3 regions of the Oerskovia paurometabola genome follow, and region 3 is predicted to be linked to each of the others. Evidence: riboswitches for the same ligand, from Rfam matches in the RefSeq annotation. Region 3 holds a riboswitch; each other region holds the start of a gene.
The links. A riboswitch is a leader RNA that binds a small molecule or an ion and turns the genes downstream of it on or off. The one in region 3 is predicted to bind S-adenosylmethionine.
Positions count from the first base shown of each region.

Region 1: it holds a riboswitch for S-adenosylmethionine, as region 3 does, so the genes downstream of both, JOD48_RS03005 (rhodanese-like domain-containing protein) here and JOD48_RS13215 (ABC transporter substrate-binding protein) in region 3, are expected to answer to the same signal.
Region 2: it holds a riboswitch for S-adenosylmethionine, as region 3 does, so the genes downstream of both, JOD48_RS01220 (methylenetetrahydrofolate reductase) here and JOD48_RS13215 (ABC transporter substrate-binding protein) in region 3, are expected to answer to the same signal.

Region 1 covers NZ_JAFBBV010000001.1:672,018-675,259, forward strand. The annotation lists gene JOD48_RS02995 (LLM class flavin-dependent oxidoreductase) at 1-133, opposite strand, end outside; gene JOD48_RS03000 (O-succinylhomoserine sulfhydrylase) at 248-1,507, opposite strand; gene JOD48_RS03005 (rhodanese-like domain-containing protein) at 1,528-1,992, opposite strand; SAM riboswitch class I at 1,999-2,091, opposite strand; gene JOD48_RS03010 (phosphotransferase enzyme family protein) at 2,166-3,008, shown strand; SAM riboswitch class IV at 3,089-3,203, shown strand.
Region 2 covers NZ_JAFBBV010000001.1:267,779-271,020, reverse strand. The annotation lists gene JOD48_RS20020 (outer membrane protein assembly factor BamB family protein) at 1-804, opposite strand, end outside; SAM riboswitch class I at 1,020-1,122, shown strand; gene JOD48_RS01220 (methylenetetrahydrofolate reductase) at 1,235-2,284, shown strand; gene metE (5-methyltetrahydropteroyltriglutamate--homocysteine S-methyltransferase) at 2,305-3,242, shown strand, end outside.
Region 3 covers NZ_JAFBBV010000001.1:2,911,721-2,914,962, reverse strand. The annotation lists gene proB (glutamate 5-kinase) at 40-1,182, shown strand; SAM riboswitch class IV at 1,254-1,365, shown strand; gene JOD48_RS13215 (ABC transporter substrate-binding protein) at 1,656-3,242, shown strand, end outside.

The DNA.
Region 1 (3,242 bases), 2.2 Mb from region 3:
ACCAGTAGCGCGTGAAGCCGAGGCGGTCGGCGAGGCGCACGAGGTCCAGGGAGGCGGCGATGGCCTGGGCGGAGGACTGTCCCGAGCGGACGGGGACGAGGTCGAGGACGGAGAGGCGCGGCGAGGTAGTCATCGCCTGGTGCAACCCCGGGATACGGCCGGGGTATTCCTGCGCGGCCGCTGGGTGCGGAGTACGTGTCGTCGTCGGGCAGGTTTCGCGACACGTACTCCGCACCCGGCCGGACGGTCAGCGGCGCAGCGCCTGCTCGACGTCCTCGATCAGGTCGAGCGGGTCCTCGAGGCCGATCGACAGGCGCACGGTCGTCTCCGCGATCCCGACGGCGGCACGCCCGTCCGGCCCCAGCTTGCGGTGCGTCGTGGTCGCGGGGTGCGTGATGAGCGACTTGGCGTCACCCAGGTTGTTGGAGATGTCCACGACCCGCAGCGCGTCGAGGAACTGGAACGTGCGCTTCTTGAGGAGCTCGGGGTCGGTGCCCGGGGCGTCGGCGCCCGGCACGTCGAGGTTGAACGTCACGACCGTCCCGCCCCCGCTCTGCTGGGCCTTGGCGAGCTCGACCTGCGGGTGCGAGGCGAGGAACGGGTAGCGCACGGCCGTGACGCCGGGCAGCTCCTCGAGCGCGGTCGCGACCTGGAGGGCCGAGGCGTTCTGCGCCTTGACGCGCACCGACAGCGTCTCGAGCCCCTTGACCAGGACCCAGGCGTTGAACGCGCTGAGAGAGGGGCCCGTGTTGCGGATGAAGGTCTGGACGGGTCCCTTGACGTACTCCTCGGAACCCAGGATCGCGCCGCCCAGCACGCGGCCCTGCCCGTCGATGTGCTTGGTCGCCGAGTACACGACGACGTCGGCGCCGAGCTCGAGCGGCTTCTGCAGGACGGGGGTGGCGAACACGTTGTCGAGCACGACGACGGCACCCGCGGCGTGCGCGAGCTCGCTCACGCGGCGCACGTCGATCACGTCCTGCATGGGGTTGGACGGGGTCTCGAAGAAGACGACGTCCGCGGGGGTCGACAGCGCCTCCTCCCACTGCGAGAGCACGTGACCGTCGACGTAGTCGGTGCGCACGCCCCACTTGGCGAAGATCTCGTCGAAGATCACGAGCGACGAGCCGAACAGCGCGCGGGCCGCGACGATGCGCGACCCGGCACCGACCAGCGCCGCGAGCGAGGTGAAGACCGCGGACATGCCCGACGCGGTCGCGTAGCAGGCCTCGGCGCCCTCGATGAGGCGCAGCCGCTCCTCGAACGTGTGCACCGTCGGGTTGCCGTAGCGCGAGTAGATGAAGCGGTCGACCTCGCCCGTGAACGCGGCCTCGGCCTCCGCGGCGCTCCCGTACACGTAGCCCTGCGTGAGGAAGAGCGCCTCGCTCGTCTCCTCGAAGTTGGTGCGGGCGTGGCCGCCGCGCACCGCGAGCGTGTCGGGACGGACCGAACGGGGGAGGGGGCCACGACCCGAGCCGCCCGGGACGCCGGCGGGGATGCGGAGCACGCCGTCCCCGGTCGCGGCGCTCACGACTGCGTCCAGGGCAGGCCCGCGGCGCGCCAGCCGTCGGAACCACGGTGACCGGCGCCGTCGAGCGCTCCCTCGAAACCCTCGAGGACGTTGTACGCGGGACCCAGCCCCGCGGCGGTCGCGGCCTTGGCCGCGCCGATCGAGCGGGCTCCCGAGCGGCACAGGAAGACGACCGGACGCTCAGGGCTCAGCCCGGCCGCGGTGAGCTCCGCGACGAACGCCGGGTTCGGGCGGCCCGCGACGTCGACCCACTGGGTCAGGACGGGCGCGCGGCCCGTCGAGGACAGGTCGGGGACCCCGACGAAGCGCCACTCGGCGTCGGTGCGGACGTCCACGAGGACGGCGCTCGGGTCGTTCTGGAGAAGGGTCCACGCCTGCTGGGGCGTGATGTCGCCGGCGTACCCGTCGGCGGGACGGGCGTCGGGGACCGGGGCAGCGGTCGCGCGGTCGGGGGCACTCATGGTGATCCTCCATCGGTCGTGGCGGTAGCACCCTCGCCCGTCACCGGGGGGTTGCTGCGGCGTCATCGTGCCAAGTCACTCAGCCGCTCTGGATGGTTGCGTCGGATCGTACGCCACCGTGACCACGGAAAAGAACAGGTGTCTCGCAGGGTGGTCGGGCTAGGTTCCTGCGCATGAGCCACCTCCCCGAACCCGACCGCGCGCCCGACCAGGCCGAGGAGCCCCTGGCCGGTGGGAACTCGACGACCGTGGTGCGGCGAGGCGACACCGTCCGCCGCACCGCAGGGCCCTGGACGCCCACGGTCCAGGCGCTCCTGCGGCACCTGCGCGCACAGGGCGTCGCCGAGGTGCCGGAGCCGCTCGGGACGGACGAGCAGGGGCGCGAGGTGCTGTCGTTCCTCCCCGGTGACGTCGGGAACTACCCGCTGCCACCGTGGGTCTGGGACGAGTCGGTGCTCCGGGACGCGGGCGCGCTGCTGCGGCGCGTGCACGACGCGAGCGTCGGGTTCCTCGACACAGGCGCCGCCGCCCTCGTCCCCGACGCTCTGCCGGCGGCCCCCACCTGGCAGACCGCACCGCACGAGCCTGCCGAGGTCGTGTGCCACAACGACGTCGCCCCGTACAACCTGGTCTTCCGTGACGGGGCCGTGGTCGGGCTCATCGACTTCGACACCGCGAGCCCCGGCCCCCGGATCTGGGACCTGGCCTACCTCGGCTACCGGCTCGCGCCCCTCGTGGCGGACGCGGGGGAGTCGGAGGGGAGCGACGTCGTCGGGCGGCTGGACCCGTTGGCGCGCCTCGACGCCCTGGTCCGCGCGTACGGGATGCCGTACTCGCGCCGGGAGGTCCTGACCGTCGTGGTCGCGCGGCTCGACGAGCTCGCGGCGTTCACGGACGAGCGTGCGGCCGCGACCGGACGCGACGACTTCCGGGAGCACGCGGCCATGTACCGCTCCGACGCGCAGCGGGTCGAGAGTCTCGCGACAGCGTCCGATTCGCCGGATCTGCCCACCTGACAGGTTGCCTCTGCTCATCATCCGAGACGCTGTGCCCACCGGTTGACACGCTCCGCGCGCCTCGACCATCCTGGACACCAGGTCATGAGTGCCAGCGCAAAACCCCGGTTTGCTGGCCGGCAACCCTCCTCCGCGGTGGGGTGCCCCGGGTGACGACCAGGTCCCTCTCTATCAGGAGGGGGGCAAGCGCGGAGGGGCCGGCACGGCGAACTCCGACGACCACCGGAGGACGTG
Region 2 (3,242 bases), 2.6 Mb from region 3:
GACGCCACATCCGTGGACCGCCACCGTCCCCGACCGGTAGACCGCACGGACGGCATCACCTTCCGTCGCGCACAGGGGGTCCTGCGCGTCCTCCCTCACGGTCAGCCGTCGCTCCCACGCCGCCGTGCCCGTCCGGACGTCGACGGACCGGACCACGACCCCCGTCTCGTCTCTGGCGGCCTGGAGCACCGTCCCGCCGGGACCGGCGACCGCCTCGCCCCGGCGTGGGTCCATCTCTACCTCGGCCACCACCGCACCGTCGACGCTCACGAGTCGGGCCGCGGTGGCCTCCTTCCCCTGGCCCAGGCACACGAAGGCCGACACCTCCGCCGTTCCCTCGACGCGCACCTGGTCGGCGGCGCAGACCTGCCGGGTCAGGTCGTCCAGCCGCCAGCGCTCGTCGCCCGACCCGAGGTCGTACCCGACGGTCCCGGAGCGCCCCGGGATCACCAGCAGGTCCCCCACGGTGAACGGCTCGCCCTCGTCGCGGTCGACGCTCCACTCGGCATGCGGCGCGTAGGTGAGGTCGAAGATCCTGTCCTCGGACGAGCGGAGCGTCTGGAGCGCGTCGTCCTGGGCCGCCCCGTCGCGCGTCACGACGACCGCGGCCGCCACCCCGAGCGTTCCGAGACCGACGGCGAGGCCGACCAGACGGGCGGCGCGACGCCGTCGTGCCGTACGGGTGAGGGGGCGTCGCGTCCGCTCCCGACGAGTCGGCTCCGGGACGCCCGAGCCCGGGTCGACACCCTCGGACGAGTCGTCGAGCACGAACGAGACCTGCTGCTGGCTGCGTCGGCGAGGCACGCCCGGAGCATAGCGGCGACGTCGGGGAGGATCGCCCGGCGGTCCGGGCGGGCGCCGACAGGCGTACGTTGGAAGGGCGACCGCAGGGACCGACGAAGGGATCTGCGACCGCGTGGACGGACGCCGGAGCGGGGCCGAGGAACCACTCCGGACCCCTCCGTCTCACGCTTCGAGCAGATATTGGCTCAGATCATGGATTCCCCCTACGATCGTCAACACCATCCAGAGCGGTCGAGAGTCCTGGCTCGTTGACACCGCAGCAACCCCCCAACGGAAGCCTCTCGCGGGTACGGGTGCTACAGCCAGGTTCGATGGAGCGATTCATGACCGAGGCATCTTTCCGCGCACCCCTGCACCGCACCGGGGTCCCCCGCGCCAGCCGTCCGGCCGCCCTGGCCACCACCAGCACGACCCTCCTGACGGCCGCCCGATGAGCATCGTCGACCTGGGGCACTTCGGGCACGAGGCACCGCGGCCCACGGTGTCGTTCGAGCTCATGCCCCCGCGCCGCCCCGACGCCGCGCCCAAGTTCTGGGAGACGGCCCGCCGCCTCGTCGCGACCTCGCCCGACTTCGTGTCGGTCACCTACGGCGCGGCCGGCACGGACCGCGAGACCTCGCGCCGCGTCATCAGCCAGCTCCTGCACGGCACGCCCGTGCTGCCCATCGCGCACCTGACCTGCGTGGGCGCCTCGCGCGAGGACGTCGAGGACGTCATCACGGACTTCCTCGACGCGGGCGTGCGCAGCTTCCTCGCCCTGCGCGGGGACCCTCCGCGCGACCAGCCCGACTGGCGCCCCGCCGAGGACGGCGTGCGGTCGAGCACCGAGCTCGTGGCCCTGCTGCGCGAGGTCGAGGCCGCACGCTGCGCCGCGAGCCCGAGCGTCGCGCTGCGCGGCGCGGCCCGCCCCCTGACCATCGCGGTCGCGACGTTCCCCGACGGCAACCTCGCCGCGGGCACGAGCCGCACCCAGGAGGTGCGCCGCCTCTGGCAGAAGCAGCAGGCCGGAGCGGACTTCGCGATCACGCAGCTCTTCTACGAGGCGTCCTCCTACATCGACTTCGTGGCCGAGGCGCGCGCCGCGGGCGTGACCATCCCGATCCTCGCGGGCCTCCTGCCCATGACGGACCCGGCCCGCCTCGCGCGTGTCGAGGAGCTCACGGGCGTCCCCGCGCCGCGCCGCGTCGTCGAGGCCCTCGAGGCGGAGCCGGACCCGGACGCGCGCCACGCGCTGGGCATCCGGCACTCGGTCGAGCTCGCGCGCCAGGTCCTCGCGGCCGGCGCGCCCGGCCTCCACATCTACACCTTCAACAAGCACCAAGCCGCTCTAGACCTGCTCGAGGGAGTCGACCTCGGCGGTGGGGCAGCGGGGGACGCCAGCGGCGTCTCGTCCCGCACCCCCGACCTGGCCAGCGGGCCGTGGGTCTCCGGCACTCCCCTTCCCTCCGCCGAGCCTGCCCTGGGCAGCTCCTCGGTCTGACCAGTTCAGAGGTATTCACCATGAGTGCACCCACGTTCCCCTCCGGTTCCGTCCTCGGCTACCCCCGCATCGGCCCGCGCCGCGAGCTCAAGAAGGCCGTCGAGTCCTTCTGGGCCGGCAGGACCACGGCCGACGAGCTCGAGGCCACGGCCTCGGCGCTGCGCGTCGCGGCCGCCCAGCGTCTCGTCGACCTGGGCCTCGACGCCTCGTCGGGCGCCGTGCCCGGCTCGTTCTCCTACTACGACCAGGTGCTCGACGTCGTCGCTCTCCTCGGGGCGGTCCCGTCGCGCTTCGCGTCGCTCACCGACGAGAAGGGCGCGCTGGACCTCGCGGGCTACTTCACGGTCGCGCGCGGCGCCGGCGAGGACGCCCCGCTCGAGATGACCAAGTGGTTCGACACGAACTACCACTACCTGGTCCCCGAGGTCAGCGAGTCCACGCCGTTCCGCTTCGCGGACGACCGCGTCGTGCGCCAGTTCGTCGAGGCCAAGGACGCGGGCGTCGTGACCCGGCCCGTCGTCGTCGGGCCCGTGACGTTCCTCGCGCTGTCCAAGGCCGCCGACGACAGCGCGCCCGGCTTCAGCCCGCTCTCGCGCCTCGCGGACGTCCTGCCCGTGTACGTCGAGCTGCTGCGCGCCCTGGCCGCGGCCGGTGCACCGTGGGTGCAGCTCGACGAGCCGGCGCTCGTGTCCGACTCGATCGACGTGCCGGCCGCCGAGGTCCACGCCGCGGTCACCGAGGCGTACCGCGTGCTCGCGACCGAGCTCGCGGTGGGCACCGAGCGCCCCGCGATCCTCGTGGGCGCGCCGTTCGGCGGGCTCCAGGGTGAGCACGACGGCCTCGCGCTCCTGGCCGCGACCGACGTCGAGGCGATCTCCCTCGACCTCGTCAAGGGAGCGGTCCCGGCGAGCCCCATCGCGGGCCTCGCGGACAAGACCCTCGTCGCGGGCGTGATCGA
Region 3 (3,242 bases):
GGCGCCCCGTCCGAGCGCCCGGCGCGGGATGATGAGGCCGTGAATGCGCTCTCCGCACGCTCCCAGGTCGCCACGGCCCACCGGGTCGTCGTCAAGATCGGCTCCTCGTCCCTCACCGGACCGGACGGGCACCTCAGCGTCCCGGCCCTGCACGCGCTCGTCGACGTGATCGCGGCCCGCCACGCGGCGGGCGGGCAGGTCGTGCTCGTGACGTCGGGGGCGATCGCCGCGGGGATCGGTCCGCTGGGCCTGAGCGCGCGACCGCGCGACCTCGCGACGGCCCAGGCCGCGGCCTCGGTGGGGCAGGGGCTCCTGGTCGCCCGCTACGCCCAGGCGTTCGCCGAGTACGGCATCCGCGTGGGCCAGGTGCTCCTCACGGCCGAGGACACCATCCGCCGCGGGCACTACCGCAACGCGCAGCGCTCGCTCGAGCGGCTCCTGGACCTGGGCATCGTGCCGGTCGTCAACGAGAACGACGCGGTCGCGACCGACGAGATCCGCTTCGGGGACAACGACCGTCTCGCGGCCCTGGTCTCGCACCTGGTGCGCGCCGACGCGATGGTCCTGCTGACCGACGTCGACGGCCTGTACGACGGCCCGCCCTCGCGCCCGGGCACGCAGCGCATCCGCGAGGTCCGGTCCGCCCTCGACCTCGAAGGCATCGAGGTCACGGGCCGGGGCAGCTCGATCGGGACCGGCGGCATGCTCACCAAGCTCGAGTCGGTGCGCATCGCGACGGGCTCGGGCATCCCGGTCGTCCTGACCAAGGCCGCGCACGCCGAGGGCGCGCTCGCGGGGCACGAGGTGGGGACCTGGTTCGCCGTGACGGGCAAGCGCACCACGCGCCGGCGCCTGTGGCTCGCGCACGCGGCCCGCACGCGCGGACGACTCGAGCTCGACGAGGGAGCGGTCGCCGCGGTCCTGGGCGGACGCGCGTCGCTGCTGCCCGCGGGCGTGGTCGGCGTCACGGGAGACTTCGACGCGGGCGACCCCGTCGAGCTCGTCGCCCCCGACGGGCGCGTGATCGCGCGCGGCCTCGTCGCGTTCGACTCGAGCGACATCCCGGACCTGCTCGGCCGTTCGACGCACGAGCTGCGCGACAAGCTCGGCGAGGGGTACGACCGCGAGATCGTGCACCGCGACGACCTCGTGCTCGTGGGGCGCAAGCGCAAGGCGTCCTGAGTCGTCTCACGGGGTGGGACGGTCTGCTCACCCCTTGACTCGGTGGCCTCGGGCGGCTTTCCTGTGCGGCAGGTGAAGAGCGCCAGCGCCAAGACCCGGCTCGCTGGCCAGCAACCCTTCGACGTGACGGGGTGCTCCGGGTGGTACCTGACCGCGACCCGTCGGGCGCGGTAAGCACACGGAGGAACGGGCGATGCGCGCACTCGGAACGCAACAGGGGCTCGACGGCAGGGGTGTCCGCTGCCTCGACGCGGGGACCCTCGTGCTCTGTTGTCGCTGACACGCGGCTGAACCCTCGCCGCTCCTGACGTGCGGCCGACATCCCGTCCCACCCTCGCCGTCCCCTGACGGCCCCCACCGCCGCTCACCGTGAGCCCGGCGTCGATCCGACGCACCCACGGTCCGTCGGCGACCCCTCAGCGCCCCGGCCGTGCCGGACCGACGGCGCGCACGACCGAAGGAGCACTGCTCGCATGTCCCTCTCGACCTGGCCCTCGGGGCCCGGCGGCCGCACGGCCCCGTCCCGCCGCGCGCTCGTCGCGGCCTCCCTCGCCGCGACGGCGCTCCTGCTCGGGGCGTGCGGCTCCGGTGGCGGCAGCACCGCGGACGGCGCGTCCCCCGGCCCGACGGCGGAGCCCGTCCCGGGCGGCAACCTCACCTTCGCGGTCACGGTCGACTCGCACTGCATCGACCCCCAGCAGGTCGGGAACAACGACGCGATCGCCTCGGCCCGCCAGACCGTGGCCTCGCTCACCGCGCAGGACCCGGACACGGGAGAGATCCTGCCGTGGCTCGCGGAGAGCTGGGAGGTCGACGCGGACGCCACGAGCTTCACGTTCGCGCTCCGTGAGGGGCCGACGTTCGCCGACGGCACGCCGATCGACGCGGCCGCGGTCAAGACGAACTTCGACAAGATCGTCGAGCTCGGCGCGGCGGCCTCCCTCGGCTCTGCCTACCTCGTCGGGTACGAGGGAACCACGGTCGTGGACCCCCGCACCGTGCGGGTCGACTTCTCGGCACCCAGCGCGCAGTTCCTCCAGGCGTCCTCGACGTTCTCGCTCGGACTGCTCTCGCCCGCTTCCGCCGCGCTCAGCGTCGAGGACCGGTGCGCCGGGAAGTTCGTGGGCTCCGGGCCGTTCGCGGTGAGGTCCTACACGTTCGACCAGGAGGTCGTGCTCGAGAAGGTCGCCGGCTACGACTGGGCCTCCGGGGCCGACGACCACACCGGGGAGGCGTACCTCGACACCGTGACCGTGAAGTTCGTGCCCGAGGCCAGCGTGCGTACCGGCAGCCTGCTCTCGGGCCAGATCGACGCGACCGCGGCCATCAGCACGGTCGACCTGCCGCAGTTCGACGGCAACGGCTTCTGGCTCGCGTACCGGGCGAACCCGGGCGTCGTCTTCAACCTCTTCCCCAACGAGTCGCGACCGCTCGCCGCCGACCCGGCGGTGCGGCAGGCGATCAGCAAGGGCATCGACCGCGAGGAGATCGCCGCGACCCTGCTGACCCCGCAGGACGAGCCTGCGACGAGCGTGCTGTCGCACTCGACCCCGCTGTGGGCCGACGTCTCGGACGACCTCGCGTACGACCCGGACGGTGCGGAGGCGCTCCTCGACGACGCCGGCTGGGTCGAGGGCGCCGACGGTGTGCGGGTCAAGGACGGTCAGCGGCTGTCCACCACGGTCACGTTCTGGCAGGTGGCCGAGCCGCTCGAGCTCGTCCAGCAGCAGCTCGCGAAGATCGGCGTGGACCTCCAGCTCAAGCAGGTCACGGTCGCCGAGTCCACCGAGCTCAAGAAGTCCGGGGACTTCGACTTCGACTACTACAACCTGACGCGCTCGGACCCCGACGTGCTGCGCACGATCTTCTCGGCCAACGCGCGCAACATCAACAAGCGGGCACCCGAGGAGGTCGACGACCTGCTCGACCGCTCGGCCGCGTCGACGGACCCGGCCGAGCGGCAGGAGCTCGTGACCCAGGCTGCGCGTCTCCTGGTCCAGCAGGGGCATGCGATCCCGGTCTACGAGCTCTCGACGACGATCGCGGCGGCCGACACGGTC